One region of the Proteiniclasticum sp. genome, then DNA from elsewhere that is predicted to be linked to it. Evidence: a T-box and tRNA genes for the amino acid it is inferred to sense, from the RefSeq annotation. Region 1 holds a T-box; the other holds one or more tRNA genes.
What was found. A T-box is a leader RNA that pairs with one kind of tRNA and senses whether it is charged. The one in region 1 lies ahead of asnS (asparagine--tRNA ligase), so its partner is inferred to be a tRNA-Asn.

Region 1 (8,891 bases):
TGGGGTGGCCTTCCAGAATCAGCCCCTTCGCTCTGATCAGTCTCTTCTGGACCACGTATCTGTAAAGCGTTGTGCCTGTGTACTTTTTGAATTCTCTCGACAGATGATATTTACTGATGAAGAAAGCCGAAGCCAGCTGATCCATATTGATCTCTTCTTCCAGATTGTCGTTGATGTAGCTGATCACAGAATCAATGAGCTGATTTTTCTTCACCTGAGGTTCATGATGGCTTTCCTCGAAACTCATCCTGTTGAGCTCTACCATGAGCTCCGTAAGCAGCGCTTTCGGCAGAAGATCTGAACCGAAGCCTTCACGAGCCTCATGGGCGTGGAGTCTATCAAGGATTCCTCTTATAAGCTGCTGGTTTTCCATGGTGGTCCTTATAAGCGTTTTCTTATGACGGTCAAGAAAACACTTTGTAAGATCTGTCGTGCTGCTGGATAGGGATTTCAGATAATCCTTGCTCAGCCACAGAACATACCGCTCATAAAAATCGTCCGGGTTTTCGATGAGCACCTGGTGGAGCTCCTTATGGTTAACAAGAAGGATATCGCCAGGCGAGAGGTGATAGTTCCTGCCCTCGAGCTGATACTTCACTTCACCTTTGACGAAGAAATAGACCTCGAAAAAATCATGGTGATGAAGCGAAACGCTTTTAAACTGCATATGTTTATAATAAAACAGTTCATAATCCTGACTGAACATATGCTGCCGGGTTGAATAGTTGTCTGTCCGCTTGCTCATGTATTTTCCTCCAATACTTCCTGATTTCATATTATCCATAATGAGCAATATTTGCAAGTCCCAAGGCAACTATAATCATCTTCACTTACGTCGTCTTTATGATACTATTGTATAAAGAGAGTAATTCTCATCCCACGTTTTCAATTATGAACAGAGATTTAACGAAAAATGAATTTCATTTATACCTGATGATTTCTTTTTCGCCGTTAACTTGTGGACATCGTGAAAACTGGACTTTTTTAACCCGACGGAAATACACAAATAATAAAAATTTTAGGAGTTGAATCATATGAAACTGTCATTCAGATGGTACGGAGAAGATGATCCGGTAAAAATCGGATACATCAGACAGATCCCTTTCATGCACAGCATCGTCACTGCGGTATATGATGTACCGGTAGGTGAAGTATGGTCTGTGGAAAGCATAGAGAAACTGAAGAAAACAACAGAAGATAACGGTCTTCATTTCGACGTCATCGAAAGTGTACCTGTTCATGAAGACATCAAAATCGGTCTTGATACCCGAGACCAGTACATCGAAAACTATAAGGAAAACATCAGGAGACTTGGCGCTGCAGGGGTTAAGGTCATCTGCTACAACTTCATGCCGATCTTCGACTGGACAAGAACTCAGCTTGACTATGTACTTCCTGACCAGTCCACTGCGCTGGTGTACTTCAAGGAACAGCTGGAGAAGATGGATCCGCTTACAGGTGAACTTTCACTTCCAGGCTGGGATGCAAGTTACACCAAGGAAGGGATGAAGGAACTTTTTGACAAGTATAAGGATGTTGATGAAGAAAAGCTCTTCTCAAACCTTGAGTACTTCCTGAAAGCCATCATACCTGTAGCAGAAGAAGCTGGGGTCAAAATGGCCATCCATCCGGATGATCCGCCATATTCCATATTCGGACTGCCAAGAATCATCACCGGAGAAAAGAATGTGGACCGTTTCCTGAAGCTTGTCGACAGCGAATATAACGGACTCACTTTCTGTACCGGCTCCTTCGGTTCATCCAATGCCAATGATGTTCTCGAAATGGTGGATAAGTATTCAAAGATGGGCAGAATCCATTTCATGCACGTTAGAAACGTAAAACTCTATCCTGATGACAGCTTTGAAGAGAGTGCACATTACTCCCCATGTGGCTCCCTTGATATCGTAGCCATTCTGAAAGCCCTTCATCGTAACGGCTTCGACGGCTATCTGAGACCTGACCATGGAAGAATGATCTGGGGCGAAACAGGAAGACCAGGCTATGGTCTTTATGACAGAGCTCTTGGTGCATCCTACATGACCGGTATCTGGGAAACTCTTTCCAAACTGGACAAATAGAATCACATAACCCGAAAAAGAAATTCGTTATAAAGGAGCTGTTCACATTGAACAGCTCCTTTATCGTTCCGTATAAATGGTTTTAAAGCTATATGTTCTTTGACACCTCGAGAACGACATTTCCGTCTTCGTTCACGCCAAAATAGTCCACAAGGGATGTGTAGGGTGTCGGAAGCTTCTTGGGCACTTCCTTGTTGTCGACAAGAACACCGATACCGATGAGCTCTGAGTCAAATTCATTGAGAAGATCGGCGATTCCGTTCACAGTGCCTCCCGCTCTCAGGAAGTCATCAATGAAAAGGCATCTTGAGGAAGATTTAAGGGTACGCTTGGCCAGACCCATGTTGGCCAGTCTTCCGGTGGTACCAGATACATAATTGATGGTGACGCTTGTGCCTTCTGTCACTTTTGAGTTCTTTCTGGCAACAATAAGCGGTACACCTAAATATCTTGCCACTTCATAGGCCAGAGGTATACCCTTGGTTTCCACTGTAATGACATAATCTGCCTTCGCTTTGGAAAACTTGGACGCCAGGACGATTCCCGCGCGATGAACGATGGTAGGATCAAGCATGATATCCGTGATGTACAGAAAATTACCAGGAACGATTCTTGATTTGTCTCTTAGCGTCTCGCATATGGACTCCGCAAAATCTCTTTCCTCCTGCTCACCCATTCTGGCCACATATCTTACTCCACCGGTAGCGCCGGCTATGGTTTCTATTTTGCCCATATCGAGAGATTCCAGAATCTCCCGGATAACCAGGATATCTTCACTGATGGTGGATTTTGCAGCATTGAGCATTTCAGAAAAATAATTAAGACTCATGATCTTATTCGGGTTTTCAATCAAGATTTTCGTAATAGCGCTGATTCGGCTATTTCTTGAATATTTTTGCATAATGATCCTCCTACTTGGATTAATCTCTTTTAATTTTATAACATTATCGAATGTTTTACAATATACTATGATTTAATATTCGTATTGTAACCTAACCTTTTTACAGTTTTCACCCACCTCATTCTAATCAATAATTTTCTTTGAATTGAGCGGCATATGTATTATGATATTGGATGGAAGGAAGTGTTTAAATGTTATTTGATCTTAAAGAATACGAAAACAAGAAGGTTCATTTTATCGGAATCGGCGGAGTCAGCATGAGCGGTCTTGCAGCCATCCTTCTTAATTCGAACATCAAGGTTTCAGGTTCCGATTTCAAGGAATCCGACAATGTGAAAAGACTGAGAGAAAAAGGAGCTGAAATATTTTTCGGCCATCATAAAGAAAATATTACAGACCAGGATATTGTGGTCTATACCGCCGCCATAAGAGATGACAATGAGGAGCTCATGCAGGCGAGAGCTTCAGGTATCACAACCTATGACCGAGCTGAATTTCTCGGACATATCATCCAGAACTTCACAAACTCCATAGCCGTTACCGGAACCCACGGGAAGACCTCAACAACTTCTATGCTCTCCGCGGTGGCCATGGCAGCAGATGCCGACCCTACAATCCTTGTAGGCGGTAATCTTCCGCTCATCGGAGGAAACTACAGAATCGGGGACAGCGATCTGTTCATCACTGAAGCCTGTGAATACAAGGCATCCTTTCTCCGTTTCCCGGGCAAAGTGGCGCTGATTCTTAATATTGAAGCGGATCATCTGGATTACTACAGGGATCTTCAGCATATTCTCGACACCTTCAGAGAATACCTGACGGTCATGCCCAAAGACGGTATCGTTGTTGCCAACGCCGATGATAAAAGCATGGACTATGTCCTTAGAGATGCCAAGGTGAAAACCCTCACCTTCGGAATTCATAAGGGTGAGCTGCGGGCGAAGGATATCTCCTTTGACAAGAGCGGCAGAGCCACCTTCAGTGTTTATAGAAACGATGTCCACCTCATGGAGATCACACTGAAGGTTCCGGGAGAGTTCAACATCTATAATGCCCTCGGTACCATAGGAGCATCCCTCTCATCAGGGATTTCCGTTGAAGCGATCATAAAAGGCCTTGAAGGATATCTCGGCGTTGACAAGAGATTCCAGCATCTCTATACAAAAAACGGAATCATGGTCATCGATGACTATGCCCACCATCCCGGTGAAATCAGTAACGCCATCGACACCGTGCTCAAGATGGAACACAGAAAGATCCATGTGGTCTTCCAGTCCCATACCTATACCCGGACAAAAGCTCTTTTCGACGAGTTCGTCTCCTGCTTTGACCAGGTGGACAGCCTGACTCTTCTTCCGATCTTCGCAGCAAGAGAACCTGACACTGGCCTTGTCAGCTCAGAGGAACTTGGTGATGCCATCAGAAGGAGAAAGACTGTGGATACCGTAAACTTCACCGATTTTTCCGACGCTGCAAAGCATCTTGTAAGTCTTCTTCAGCCTGGGGACATCGTCCTCACCATGGGTGCAGGAGAGTCTGTTAAGGTAGCAGAGCATCTTAAAGGACTTCTGCCTGAAGAATAACAGGAATACCATTGACCAGTCACAGATCACTATGCTGTGCCTGGTCTTTTTTCATGCTGCTCATCCATCTCATTCTCCCGTGCATACTCTTGTCATTCAAAGTCTTTTGTTATATACTGAATTAAGCAAAATAAGATATAAATGCAATGACGGGAAGAGTAATCCGGGTAACTCCTTGCAGCGAGCTGATGATGGTGAAAGTTCAGCAGAAAGCCCCTGATGAAAAACGCCCCTGAGCATCCCTCTGGAAACCAAGTACATTGGGACGGACCTGACCGTTACAGGATAAAGTGGCAAGGGATTTCTCCCTTGTAAATTGGGTGGTACCGCGAGATCCTCGTCCCTTTATGGAGACGATGGTCTTTTTTGTTTCCAGAAAATAGAAATAACTGATCAGAGAGATCAGAATACACAAGAAAGAAGGAGTTATCATGGTAAGAGTCAAGGAATTATACCGAAGCACCAGCGACTTTGACGGACAGAGCGTAAAGCTATCCGGCTGGATCAGAACCTCAAGGGTATCAAAAGCCTTTGGTTTCATAGAACTGAATGACGGAGGTTTCTTCAAGAACGCACAGATCGTTTTTGATGAGTCACTGTCAAACTTCACTGAAGTCTCAAAATATCATATCGCAACTGCAATCACCGTAACCGGTACGGTGATCCATACACCTGATGCAAAACAGCCTTTTGAAATCAAGGCTACTGAAATCATACTGGAAGGAAGCTCAAGTTCTGACTTCCCGCTTCAGAAGAAGAGACATACTTTTGAATACCTCAGAACCATCGCTCATCTAAGACCAAGAGGAAACACCTATTCTGCAGTATTCAGAGTGAGAAGCCTTGCAGCATATGCGATTCACCAGTTCTTCCAGGACAGAGGCTTTGTCTATGTCCATACCCCCATCATCACAGGAAGCGATGCGGAAGGTGCAGGAGAGATGTTCAGAGTGAGCACCCTTGATCCTAAAAACCCTCCACTCACCGAATCAGGAGACATCGACTACAGCGAAGATTTCTTCGGCAAGGAATCGAACCTTACGGTTTCCGGTCAGCTGAATGCGGAAGCCTATGCTCTGGCATTCAGAGATGTCTACACCTTCGGACCAACCTTCAGAGCCGAAAACTCAAATACCGCAAGACATGCCGCTGAGTTCTGGATGATCGAACCTGAAATCGCCTTTGCCGATCTTAAGGACGATATGAACCTTGCAGAAGATATGCTGAAGTACGTCATCAGCTACTGTATGGAGAATGCGCCGGAAGAAATCGCCTTCTTCAACCAGTTCGTGGACAAGACGCTGATTGAAAGACTGCAGTTCATTGTTGAATCAGATTTCAAGCGCGTTACCTATACCGAAGCTGTTGAGCTTCTAGAGAAGTCCGGAAAGGAATTTGATTTCCCTATCACCTGGGGAAATGATCTTCAGACTGAACACGAAAGATATCTTACAGAAGAGATCTTCAAGATGCCGATATTCGTGACTGACTATCCTAAGGAAATCAAGGCTTTCTACATGAGACAGAACGATGACGGAAAAACTGTAGCTGCCATGGACTGCCTTGTACCTGGTGTCGGCGAAATCATCGGAGGCTCCCAGAGAGAAGAAAGAATGGACGTGCTCCTTGCAAGACTTGAAGAGCTTGGCCTCAACAAGGAAGATTACTGGTGGTATCTTGAGCTGAGAAAATTCGGCGGAACAAAGCATGCCGGTTTCGGACTGGGCTTTGAGAGACTCATCATGTACATCACAGGTATGACAAACATCAGAGACGTTATTCCGTTCCCAAGAACGACCCATAACGCAGAATTTTAACAGTATTCCAAAGAGAGAGAATCAGTGTTCTCTCTCTTTTTCATTGCCAGACTGTCCTCATGAAGATATAAAGATTATAAAATTTCCGTTAAATTATCGTAATTTTCAATATATTGATGGTAATATAAGGGTATAGAAAGATCATCAAGGGGGAAAGTGTTATGTTCAAGAAACTCATTGTTGTCAATCAGATGTCACCCTACGATCATTTAGTCCTGAAATTCGCAGAATCCCTCAGATTTTTAGGGGCAGAAGAAATTGTGCTGGCTAATCATATTGTATCCCGCGGAGAGCAGAACTCAGTGCCTTATGCGGGAAGCGATCTGGAAAAAGACCTGGAAAGCCTGAAAAACAAGGGAATCAGAACCAGTGTGCTGGAGCTAAAGGATCTCCCCATGGAAGAAATCAACAAAGTGGTTCATGATGATGAAACCTTCGGTTCACTGATCCTCGTTGGTGCAAAGGAATCCTCACTCGGCAAAAGAATTTTCGATTCAGAGTTCGCCTATGAGCTTATTCAGATGCCGACAAAACCTATAATGATTGTGCGAATTCATGAAGATGATGCTGGAAACTACTACTCCGTACCCATGCAGGGGATGTCCTATCACAGCCATGTCCTCTTCCCTACGGATTTTTCGGAAAATGCTCATCATGCATTCACTTATCTGGAAAAAATGGTGGAGCAGGGCTTAAAGAGAGTAACCCTCATGCACATCCAGGATATTTCCAAAATCAGTCCTTATCTTGATTACAGGATCATCGAGTTCAATCAGATCGATAGAGACCGCCTTACCGCACTGAGAGTGAGGCTGGAGGAACTTGGCGATGTCAAAGTTGAGGTTATCCTGGAAATGGGCAGACCTTTCCGGGAAATCAACCGTGTAATCAATGAAAATGAGGTTGACCTTGTCATACTCGGCAGACAGGGTAAAGGAATCATGAGGGACATCTTCATCGGAAGCAACAGCAATAACATTGCAAGGCGTGCAAATGCATCGGTGCTTCTGATCCCCAGCGAGAAAGAATAATCTGTTCCTCTTATAAAGACAATGCAAAAGCCTGGCTAAGACGCCAGGCTTTTATGTTTTTTTGCTCGGGTTATTTCATCATCCGGGGATTAATCGATTATGGTCAGTTCTTTGGAATGATGATTGAGATTCTCATAACCATCCTCAGTGACAAGGATGAGATCTTCAATCCGAACCCCCAGTTCACCTTCAAGATAGATGCCAGGTTCCACAGAAAAGATCATTCCGGGTTTCAGCACCTCATCATTTGCCGAGGAAACATCACCGTATTCATGAACTTCAATTCCGATGGAGTGGCCTGTCCTGTGGTTGAAGAATTTTCCATAACCCTTCTCTTCAATGACATTTCGTGCAGCGGCATCGACTTCACTGAATTTTACACCTGGTCTGACCTTTTCTATCGCCTTCATATTGGCTTCAAGAACTGTCTCATAGACTTCTCTGGCCTTCTCGCTGACTTCACCGAAAAAGACGGTTCTTGTCATATCGGCGCAGTAGTTGTCTTTTCTGCATCCGATGTCGAGAATGATGGAGTCACCTTTCTTCAACAGACGGTGACTGTTTTCATGGTGGGGATTGGCACCGTTTTTACCGTAGGCGATGATCGGCATAAAGGAGAACCCGTCAGCGCCAAGGTTGTCATAGATCACTTTGAGCGTATCTTCCATCTCTTTTTCCGTCATATCCTCATCGAGGGAATCGATGAGCATCATCATGGCGTCGTCATTGAGTTTTGATGCAGCCCTCATGAATTCGATCTCCTCCTCATCCTTCTGTGCCCTGATTCTGTCCAGAAGCAGCGAAGAATTGACGAAGTTTGCTGTGCCGAGAGTGCCCATAAGCTTCAGAAGAAATCCTGATGGCCAGTTTTTATCGATACCGAGGACTACATCCTCCTCAATATGTTCTGCAAGGAGCCCGATGGAATCCGTGGTGTCTTTTGTCCAGACAAACTGCAGATCGGAAGAGACCTTCTCCGGAAACAGCTCATTGATGAAAAGTAAAGGTGTGCCTGATTCTTTGACCAGGAGAACAAGAAGTCTCTCTCCGGCATCGATCCATCTCCCTGTCAGGTAAAAGATCGAAGGAGCATCGGTGACCAGAATCTGTTTCAGGCTGTTATCCTTCATGATTTCTCTCAGTTTTTCGATTCTTTGATCAAACATATAAATCACATCCTCATATACTAGGAGCAGATAATCAGCATCCGCCTTTGTTCTCGCCTTTGACATAGTAGTAGAGTGTCTTGACCGGCATGCCTGTAGCACCCTTAGGCAGGTATCCTCTGGCTCCTGCGATATCGGAAGTTCCGGCGATATCAAGATGTACCCATGGTGTGTCCTCCACGAATGCTTCGATAAATGCTGCAGCTGTGCTGGCACCGCCCCATCTTCCACCTGAATTCTTCAGATCTCCACGATCTCCCTTGATCAGTTTATGGTATTCCTTTGAAAGCGGCAGCTGCCATACAGGCTCTC
Region 2 (8,891 bases), 100 kb from region 1:
ATTGTTGCTCTTGTCTCATTTCCGCAGAGCTTTTCAAGATCGTGTGCAACCTTGATTCCGATGCCGCCGAGTCTGATCGGATCCGGTGAATCTTCTATGACGTCTCTTACAACCACTTCGCCGTCAACTGGTCTTGCACCTTCTCCCACTACGATGACAGAGAAGTTCTTTCCCTTCTGCTTTCTCTCTTCGATCTTTTCAGCAACCTTATGGATATCATAAGGAATCTCAGGAAGAAGTATGGCATCCGCGCCTCCGGCAATACCGGCATGAAGAGCGATCCATCCGGCATATCTGCCCATAACTTCAAGAACCATGATTCTATGATGTGATGCCGCTGTGGTATGAAGTCTGTCCAGAGCTTCTGTTGCCACATTTACAGCAGTTGAGAATCCGAATGTCGTATCTGTTGAAGCAAGGTCATTGTCGATGGTCTTTGGAATCGCGATAACCTGAACGCCTTTTCTCGCAAAATCTCTTGCTGAGGTCAGTGTTCCGTCTCCGCCTACGATGAACATGACATCGATGCCCAGATTCTTTATGTTTTCCACACCAACATCTGATACATCTCTATAAACCATTTCGCCGTTTTCTTCCACCAGGTAATGGAACAGGTTGTCCTTATTGGAGCTGTATAGCATCGTTCCGCCCTTATGAAGGAGTCCGGATGTCGATTTCTCATCAAGCTTCACCCAGTCATTCTCATAGAGTCCCTTATATCCGTTTCTGATACCGACGACTTCCCATCCGAACTCATTGATTGCAGTCTTTGTCACTGCTCTGATTACTGGATTAAGTCCTGGGCAATCTCCTCCACCAGTCATTATCCCGATTTTTTTAATGTTGGTATTGTTGTTCATTTTACCCTCCTGTAGCCTTAAAGGCCAAATCTTATACCCGTTTCTTTAGTTTACTGCTTCTCATAAATTTTACCCTAAAATCCGCATTCATACAATTAAATAGAGTCAGAAAAACGATGAACCGTAATATTTTTTAGAATTCATTGACCAGTTGCACAAACCGGTCTCCTCGTTCCTCAAAATTCCTGAACAGATCAAAACTTGCACAGGCCGGTGAAAGAATCGCAAGGTCACCCTCCTGGCTGATCGCTCTCAGCTTTTTCACTGCATCTTCAAAGGTTTCAGCCATATGTATGGGGATCTGCTGTCCGGACTTCTTCGATGCAGTTCTGAATGATTCCTGGATCTTATGGCGGGTGTCACCCACCAGAATGGCATTTTTGATGTATTTATATCCTTCTTCCGCAAGAGGAGCGAAGTCAAGCTGCTTGTCATAGCCGCCCAGAATGACATTCACTTTCTTCTCCAGTGAGCTGATGCTTGCAAGAGTTCTTGTGGGACTGGAGGCGATGGAGTCGTTATAATATCTTACGCCTTCATGCTCTCTTATGAACTGACATCTGTGCTTGACGCCCGGGAAGGAAAGTGCAAGTTCTCTCATGATGGGTTTCTGCACAAAATCCTCCACTGCAAGGAATGCGGCAAGAAAATTCTCAGCATTGTGTACGCCCTTCACCTTCATTTCAGAAAGATCCACAATACGCTCATAGCGCAGGTACAGACTGCCGTCGCTGAAGTATGCATCTTCATTTTCATTCTTTGAGGAGAAGAACTCCACCTTCCCGTTAGCAAGTGGGGCAAAGGATTTTGTGATTTCGTTGTCTTCATTGAGAATCAGGAGATCTCCAGGTTTCTGGTAACGGAAGATATTCATCTTCGCCTCGATATACTCCTGCATGTCTTTATGCATGTCCAGATGATTGGGCGAAAGATTTGTCACGATGGCGATTTCCGGTGAGTTCGTCATGGTCATGAGCTGAAAACTCGACAGTTCCAGAACAACCACATCACTTGGCTTGATTTCATCAAGCTTTGTAAAGAGCGGTGTCCCGATATTTCCACCCACATATACATGATAGCCTGCTTTTTTCAGAATTTCCCCCACTACAGTTGTAGTCGTGGTTTTTCCGTCGCTTCCGGTGATTCCGATGGTTCTTGCGCTGCAGTACTTGAGAAACTCATCCATCTCTGAAGTAATCACTGCGCCTTCTTCCTTTGCGCTTAGAAGAGCGGGATGGTCAATGCGCATCCCCGGTGTCTTGAAGATCATATCAAGACCCTTCAAATCATCAAGATAGTTCTCTCCTAAGGAAAGCCTGACCTCACTTCTGAAATCATGCACTTCCTGAGAAAGCGCTTCAAGTTTTCTCTGGTCGAAGCCGTAGACCTCTGCACCTAAAGTAAGCAGATATCTGATGAGCGGGATGTTGCTCACACCAAGTCCGACAACACCAACTTTTTTTCCTATAATATCCTGTTTGAAACGATTAAAATCTATGCTCATTGCTTATTTCCTTACCTTTCTTTTCGGAGCCAGTACTTTTTCCGATAATGCTTCCTGAGCCATTGCAGCCAGTCCGAACCCGAATATCAGCGGGAACACGATATAGCGTGCAAAGAATATGGATAGACCCATAATCAGCACAGCCAGTGCTGCGCCTAAAAGGAGTCTGAAAAAGCTGTCTTTTGTTTTTCTGAAGATTTCTCTGAACTTCCCGCCATCATTACGGACCATAACAGGCACTGCAGCTGCAGCTGCAAACAGTGTGAAGAAAATCCCCATCTGAGATGCGAAGTAGGCGGATTCCATTCCTTCAATCATAAAGAAAAGATTATTGTAGAGACTGAAGGTGATGATGAGTGTACCGATCACACCGATGAGAAGAGCCGTTTTTACACTCTTTCTGTATCCTTCCATAAACAGACGGACGACACTTTTCTTTTCGGTTTTCATGGCCATCACAGTATAAAGGAGAGCGGTATAGCTGGGCACAAGATTCAGACTTAATACACCCATGGTGAGGTAATACGTTCCGATGCTCTCCGGCTGTCCGATAAAGATAAGATAAATCAGGATGTGGATATTGAATAGGATGAACATGGCATTGGCCATGATGAGATTGTAGACATTATCCACAGTCTTTTTAGCTGATGTCTCCGCAACCTGTTTCTGAGACGTTTTTTTCCTGCTGTTTTCTTTCATGTTTCCTCCTGATTCCTTTAAATTCTACTTTCATTCTATCTGATTTCTCTGAAACTGCAAACGCTCTCTCCTGATCTGCCTGATGGCATAACGGAAATAAGATGGAAGCAGCATACTTCCATCTTATCCGTCTTTATTAGAATTCCAGTTTCTTTTCGATATAGTCAGCCAGATCAAACACAGAAAGTCTGATCTGTTCCATGGTATCACGGTCTCTCACTGTAACTGACTGATCTTCTAAAGTATCAAAATCTATTGTGATGCAGAGCGGTGTACCGATCTCATCCTGTCTTCTGTATCTTTTTCCGATGCTTCCCGCATCATCATACTCGATGTTGAAATGCTTGGATAGCTGCTCGTAGACTTCAAGAGCCTTCTCGGAAAGCTTCTTTGACAGCGGTAGAACCGCAGCTTTAACAGGAGCCAGTGCCGGATGGAACTTAAGCACTGTTCTCACATCTCCGCCTTCCAGTTCCTCTTCTGTGTACGCATCCGACAGGAATGACAGAAGCATTCTGTCTACACCTACCGAAGGTTCCACGCAGTAAGGCACAAACTTCTCGTTGGTTACAGGATCAAGGTAGTTCATGTCTGCCTTGGAGTGCTCTGCATGCTGCTTTAGGTCATAATCTGTTCTGTCCGCAATCCCCCAAAGCTCTCCCCATCCGAACGGGAATCTGAATTCGATATCTGCTGTACCCACACTGTAGAAAGAAAGCTCTTCCGGTGCATGGTTTCTCATTCTCATGTTTTCTTCAGTCAGACCAAGATCAAGAAGGAAATCCCAGCAGTATTTCTTCCAGTACTCGAACCATTCAAGGTCTGTTCCTGGCTTGCAGAAGAATTCCAGTTCCATCTGTTCAAATTCTCTGGTTCTGAAAATGAAGTTACCCGGTGTAATCTCATTTCTGAAGGACTTACCGATCTGTCCGATACCAAATGGAACCTTCTTTCTTGAGGTTCTCTGGATATTCTTGAAGTTCACAAAGATACCCTGAGCGGTTTCGGGTCTTAAGTAGATCTCTGTCTTTGAATCATCTGTGATGCCAAGGAATGTCTTGAACATCAGGTTGAATTTTCTGATCTCCGTGAAGTTCTTCTTTCCGCACTTCGGACACACGATGCCGTGCTCATCCATATAACCCTTAAGCTCTTCTTCACTGAATCCGTCAGCTGAGGCATATTCAACGCCCTGCTCTGTCATGTGGTCTTCCACAAGCTTATCCGCTCTGAATCTTGCCTTACATTCCTTGCAGTCCATAAGGGGATCTGAGAATCCGCCCACGTGACCTGATGCCACCCAGACTTCCGGATTCATGAGGATCGCGGAATCAAGTCCCACATTGTATGGACTTTCCTGGATGAATCGCTTCCACCAGGCCTTCTTTATGTTGTTTTTCAGTTCAACGCCTAATGGACCGTAGTCCCAGGAATTAGCGAGCCCACCGTAGATCTCGGATCCAGGATAGACAAATCCTCTTCCCTTGCTTAAGGCAACAATTTTATCCATGGTTTTTTCCATAACAATCATCCTCCAATATATGCTGAAATAACTAAAAAGAGCCTATACCATGAAGGGACGGATTTTATAATCCGCGGTTCCACCCTTCTTGGCATAAGCCCTGCTCTTACATACCATTTCTACTCAAAAGCGCCCTTCGTCATCCTTAATATATCCTTACACCTGCCGGATACTCTCTAAAAATCGGGAATGACTACTTCTCTTTCTCAATGCAGATATTCAATTAAAAAAAATGGCTCCGCGAAGAGGGCTCGAACCTCCAACCTATCGGTTAACAGCCGAGTGCTCCACCATTGAGCTATCGCGGAACGTCATTACAAAAACTATTATACCAAGGATAAAGATAAATGCAAGGCTTAAATCGAAAAATAAATCAGGCACAATACAAAAAATCCGAAAAATAATTCTTGACTCCAGCCTGAAAGTTCTTATAATGAAATATAACAAAGCATAGATGAGAGAAGTAAATCATGGTTAAGGTTTAAGAGAGTCAGGGATGGTGTGATCCTGGTACATGAACATGGTTGAAGAACACCTCGGAGCTGCCAGAGGAAAGGTAACGAGTAGACCTGGCCGGAACTCCCCGTTATAGGAGTCGGATATCGACAATAACCATGTCTGTATCTTAAAAGCGAGCTTATAAAAAGCTAAACTGGGTGGTACCGCGGAAGAGCCTTTCCTTTCGTCCCTATTGTGGGATGGAGAGGAATTTTTTATTTTAGGAGGAAACCGCCATGTACAAACCGACCATGACCCTGAAAGAAACCCAGAAGGCCATCAAACTGACCAAAGTTTTCTTTGAGCATGAGCTTTCTGAAAGACTGCTGCTTACACGAGTCTCCGCTCCACTGTTTGTGGAAAGAGGAACAGGTATCAACGATGACCTGAACGGTATCGAAAGACCTGTAGCCTTTGATATCCTGGATACAGGCAAAGAAGTGGAAATCGTTCAGTCTCTTGCCAAGTGGAAGAGAAAAGCCCTGAAGGACTATGAATTCACTTTGGGTGAAGGCCTCTACACGAACATGAATGCCATAAGACGTGATGAAACCCTTGACCGCATCCACAGTATCTATGTGGATCAGTGGGACTGGGAGAAGATCATCGGTGAAGGAGACAGAAACCTTGAAACCCTTAAGGATACCGTGCGTATCATCTATTCCATTTTCAAAGATGCGGAGATTCTCTTGAGAGAAAAGTATCCGTTTCTTACCCCTGAACTTCCTGAGACCATCACTTTCATCACAACAGAAGAACTCTATGCAAAGTACCCGGATAAAACACCTAAGGAAAGAGAGAGAGCCTTTGCCAAAGAAACCGGTGCATATTTTCTCATCGGAATCGGTGATCTTCTTCCTGATGGAGAAAAACATGACGGAAGAGCCCCTGACTACGATGACTGGCAGCTGAACGGCGATCTTCTCTTCTACTACGGCGTTCATGATGATGTTCTAGAACTTTCATCCATGGGCATCAGAGTAGACAGGAAAGCGCTCCTTTCACAGCTTGGAAAATCAGGCAAAGAGGACCGTATGAGCCTTCCCTTCCACAGACAGCTCCTTGAAGGAGAACTTCCACAGACCATGGGTGGCGGAATCGGCCAGTCCAGAATCTGTCAGTTCCTGCTGAAGAAATACCATATCGGAGAAGTTCAGAGCAGCATCTGGCCTGAGAAAATCAGAGAAGAGATGGCCAAGATCAACGTCTCACTTCTTTAGGATAACTCATATCAGTGCAGAACTAATGTGGAGTTGTGTTCAAATCGCTTTGATATTTGTTACACTTGTACCCAATTTTATGTTCAAGTTAAATACATTATTTAGGTGTTTACAAGTTGCATACCTATCTGTATAATTATTTTATTAACTTAAATCACTATTGTGCTGAACAGAAAGGTGTCTATATATAGATGCTGACTCTGATAGGTGCGTCGCAACAAAAAGGGTCTCCAGTACGGTGTTTGTTTACAAATGCTTGAGTCTGGAGGCTCTTTTAATTTCCCCACTTCAATAAATCATATACCATGATTAACCTTCTTACGTTTGTCCTAATGGGAGGATTACTATTTATCAATAAATTATAGTCCTCCTCAAATATTTCTTTAAGAACACTTTCTAATTCAACAACATCAATTTGAGCCCTTTCAAGATGAGATATTAACCTTGTTGCTCGTTCCAATGAACCTTTTTCTAGATTCCATATTTGTTTTACAGAGCTGTATCCACCAAGGCAATTTCTGCTTTTTTGAATAGTTGGTGAAATTATGTTATCAAACTTCCATTTCTGCGCAAACTCCTTGCACTCTTGGAATTCTTTAGTAGCCGAAACAATATACTTATTAACTGGCAATTTTCCAGAGTTCTGACTAAGAACTTTAGAGAAAGCATACTCTAAAAGTTCATCAGAAGAGAATTCTAAATCATCTAAAACAATATTTCGGTACCACTCATTTGTATCAATTCCACTAAGTCCTCTAAGTCCTAGGTCCGAAACTTTTCCAATCGCAATTACAAGTTCTTCGTCATCCACCCGACTGTCATCCAACGCGGCAACTCTTAAATTTGCGGTTGGTACGTTTGTAATTGTATAGTCATATAATTCTTGTTTAAATCTTCTCAAAACTTTTACTGGAAGCTTTGATTTTTTGGTATCCATCGCACGATATAATATCATAAAATCTGACAATATCATTTTTCTCATCCCCAAAGGTTTATTATCAATCATTATTGTGAATGGATTTACCTCAACACCAACCATATCCTTCTTGTATTCAACAAATACAAACCTATCCTCAAGCATTTTGATCTGCTTTTCATCGAGGCAACTTACTATAGACCTGATGATATTCTGTACATTCGCATCACTTACAGAATATCCCATAAAAATAATTGGGTACTCCATAAAAATCGTCATCAGCTTTGCAGCCAGATAAGTACTCTTTTCATCAAAAGCTAAGTAATCTGATTCATTAATAATAATACTGTCCGGATTTTCTACTGATCCATGAATTTTATATATTTCGGCAATCCCTTGAATGGCAGAAAAAATCAACTCATTCTGTCCAACATATTTTCTGAATCCAATTAATGTTTCTTCAAGAAGAGAATCATAGTTGGTTGTAATTACTCCCGAAATACTCTTTTCAGAGATTTTTGCAAGCATATTCACTTCATCTTGATATGCAGATACCACCTTTGTCTTCCGTTTGATATATGTTGAAATCTCAGCCTTAAATGGTGATAATCCACTATCTTTTATTTGACTTAAAATTTCACCATCAACCTTTCTAATACTAGGATCGACAAACCATTTCGCATCAAAATCATTTTGAATCAATTCTGCAATTTTAGGCATTATGCCAGCTTTGCATTCTAATATTTAAGCTTTATTCTCGTAAGAGCTATAGACAAAAGGATCATTAAAAACCAACTTCGCAAAATGTTCCAGAAGACCTTTCCAATCAGGCATATTCAAATATCGCCTTGAAATCCCAGATCCTATAAATAGAATAGGAGTTGAATTAAATCTGTTAATGACATCATCAATTTTCAATCTTTACCCTCCTTAGTTATCTATCAATATTATGTTGTATAACTATTTTCCTCACCACAATACTATGTTTCTCTAAGAACTTCAACATAATTTTATCGCTCTATTACTATTGCATATATTATCGAATTTAAGAAGCACACAATATCTTAGATAGGAATAAAGAAGTCGTTGCAAAACCCGAAAATCTGTTTGCATCGACTTCTCACTTTTATGTTCTTTCAAAATTAGTGCTTAACTTCCACCAGTTCAAGAACTTGAAGAACCTTTTCTTCAGAGAAAGGTTCATGGGTACTCACTACAAGAATGCTGTGGTCCTTCTTAAGAAACATACGAGCACTATGTAATGGATGCTGCCTGAGCACTACCCCTTCATAGCCAAGTTCGATCAGAAGAGGATACTGTTCTTCAATGGATTCCTCAATCATGCCCTCTTCCATGAAAAGTTCCTGATACTTACTCATCACCCATGGAACTGAGCTTTCAAAACTGCTCACCTCGTAAAACGGGAGAACACCTTGGACATCGCTTATCGAAGCAGGATAGTCTTCCCAGGTTATTCCTTTATAAAAACTCAAATGAGAGGCAAGGAGCCCGCTCTCTTTCTCTATATACTCCTCTTCCTTATACCCTGGTTCGGCAGGGTAACCAAGCTCTTCCATTGAAAGAATCTCGTATCCCTGTATGTTTCCATTATCGAATGCACCTTGCGAAACAATCCAGGTGCTTGAGAGCATCAGAATATAGGTGATCAAAA

Region 2: it has a tRNA-Asn gene. The T-box ahead of asnS (asparagine--tRNA ligase) is inferred to sense a tRNA for this amino acid. The anticodon was not compared.

What each region holds. Positions count from the first base shown of each region.
Region 1 covers NZ_DAMBTF010000002.1:107,690-116,580, forward strand. The annotation lists gene RTX25_RS01525 (AraC family transcriptional regulator) at 1-745, opposite strand, end outside; gene uxuA (mannonate dehydratase) at 1,035-2,081, shown strand; gene purR (pur operon repressor) at 2,170-2,982, opposite strand; gene murC (UDP-N-acetylmuramate--L-alanine ligase) at 3,174-4,565, shown strand; T-box leader at 4,703-4,913, shown strand; gene asnS (asparagine--tRNA ligase) at 4,997-6,382, shown strand; gene RTX25_RS01550 (universal stress protein) at 6,544-7,413, shown strand; gene RTX25_RS01555 (Xaa-Pro peptidase family protein) at 7,503-8,579, opposite strand; gene RTX25_RS01560 (leucyl aminopeptidase) at 8,614-8,891, opposite strand, start outside.
Region 2 covers NZ_DAMBTF010000002.1:5,109-13,999, forward strand. The annotation lists gene RTX25_RS01065 (6-phosphofructokinase) at 1-860, opposite strand, end outside; gene murD (UDP-N-acetylmuramoyl-L-alanine--D-glutamate ligase) at 994-2,364, opposite strand; gene RTX25_RS01075 (DUF624 domain-containing protein) at 2,368-3,063, opposite strand; gene RTX25_RS01080 (glycine--tRNA ligase) at 3,200-4,591, opposite strand; tRNA gene RTX25_RS01085 (tRNA-Asn) at 4,819-4,893, opposite strand; T-box leader at 5,028-5,278, shown strand; gene asnA (aspartate--ammonia ligase) at 5,320-6,303, shown strand; gene RTX25_RS01095 (SIR2 family protein) at 6,578-7,939, opposite strand; gene RTX25_RS01100 (hypothetical protein) at 7,964-8,137, opposite strand; gene RTX25_RS01105 (DUF2812 domain-containing protein) at 8,362-8,891, opposite strand, start outside.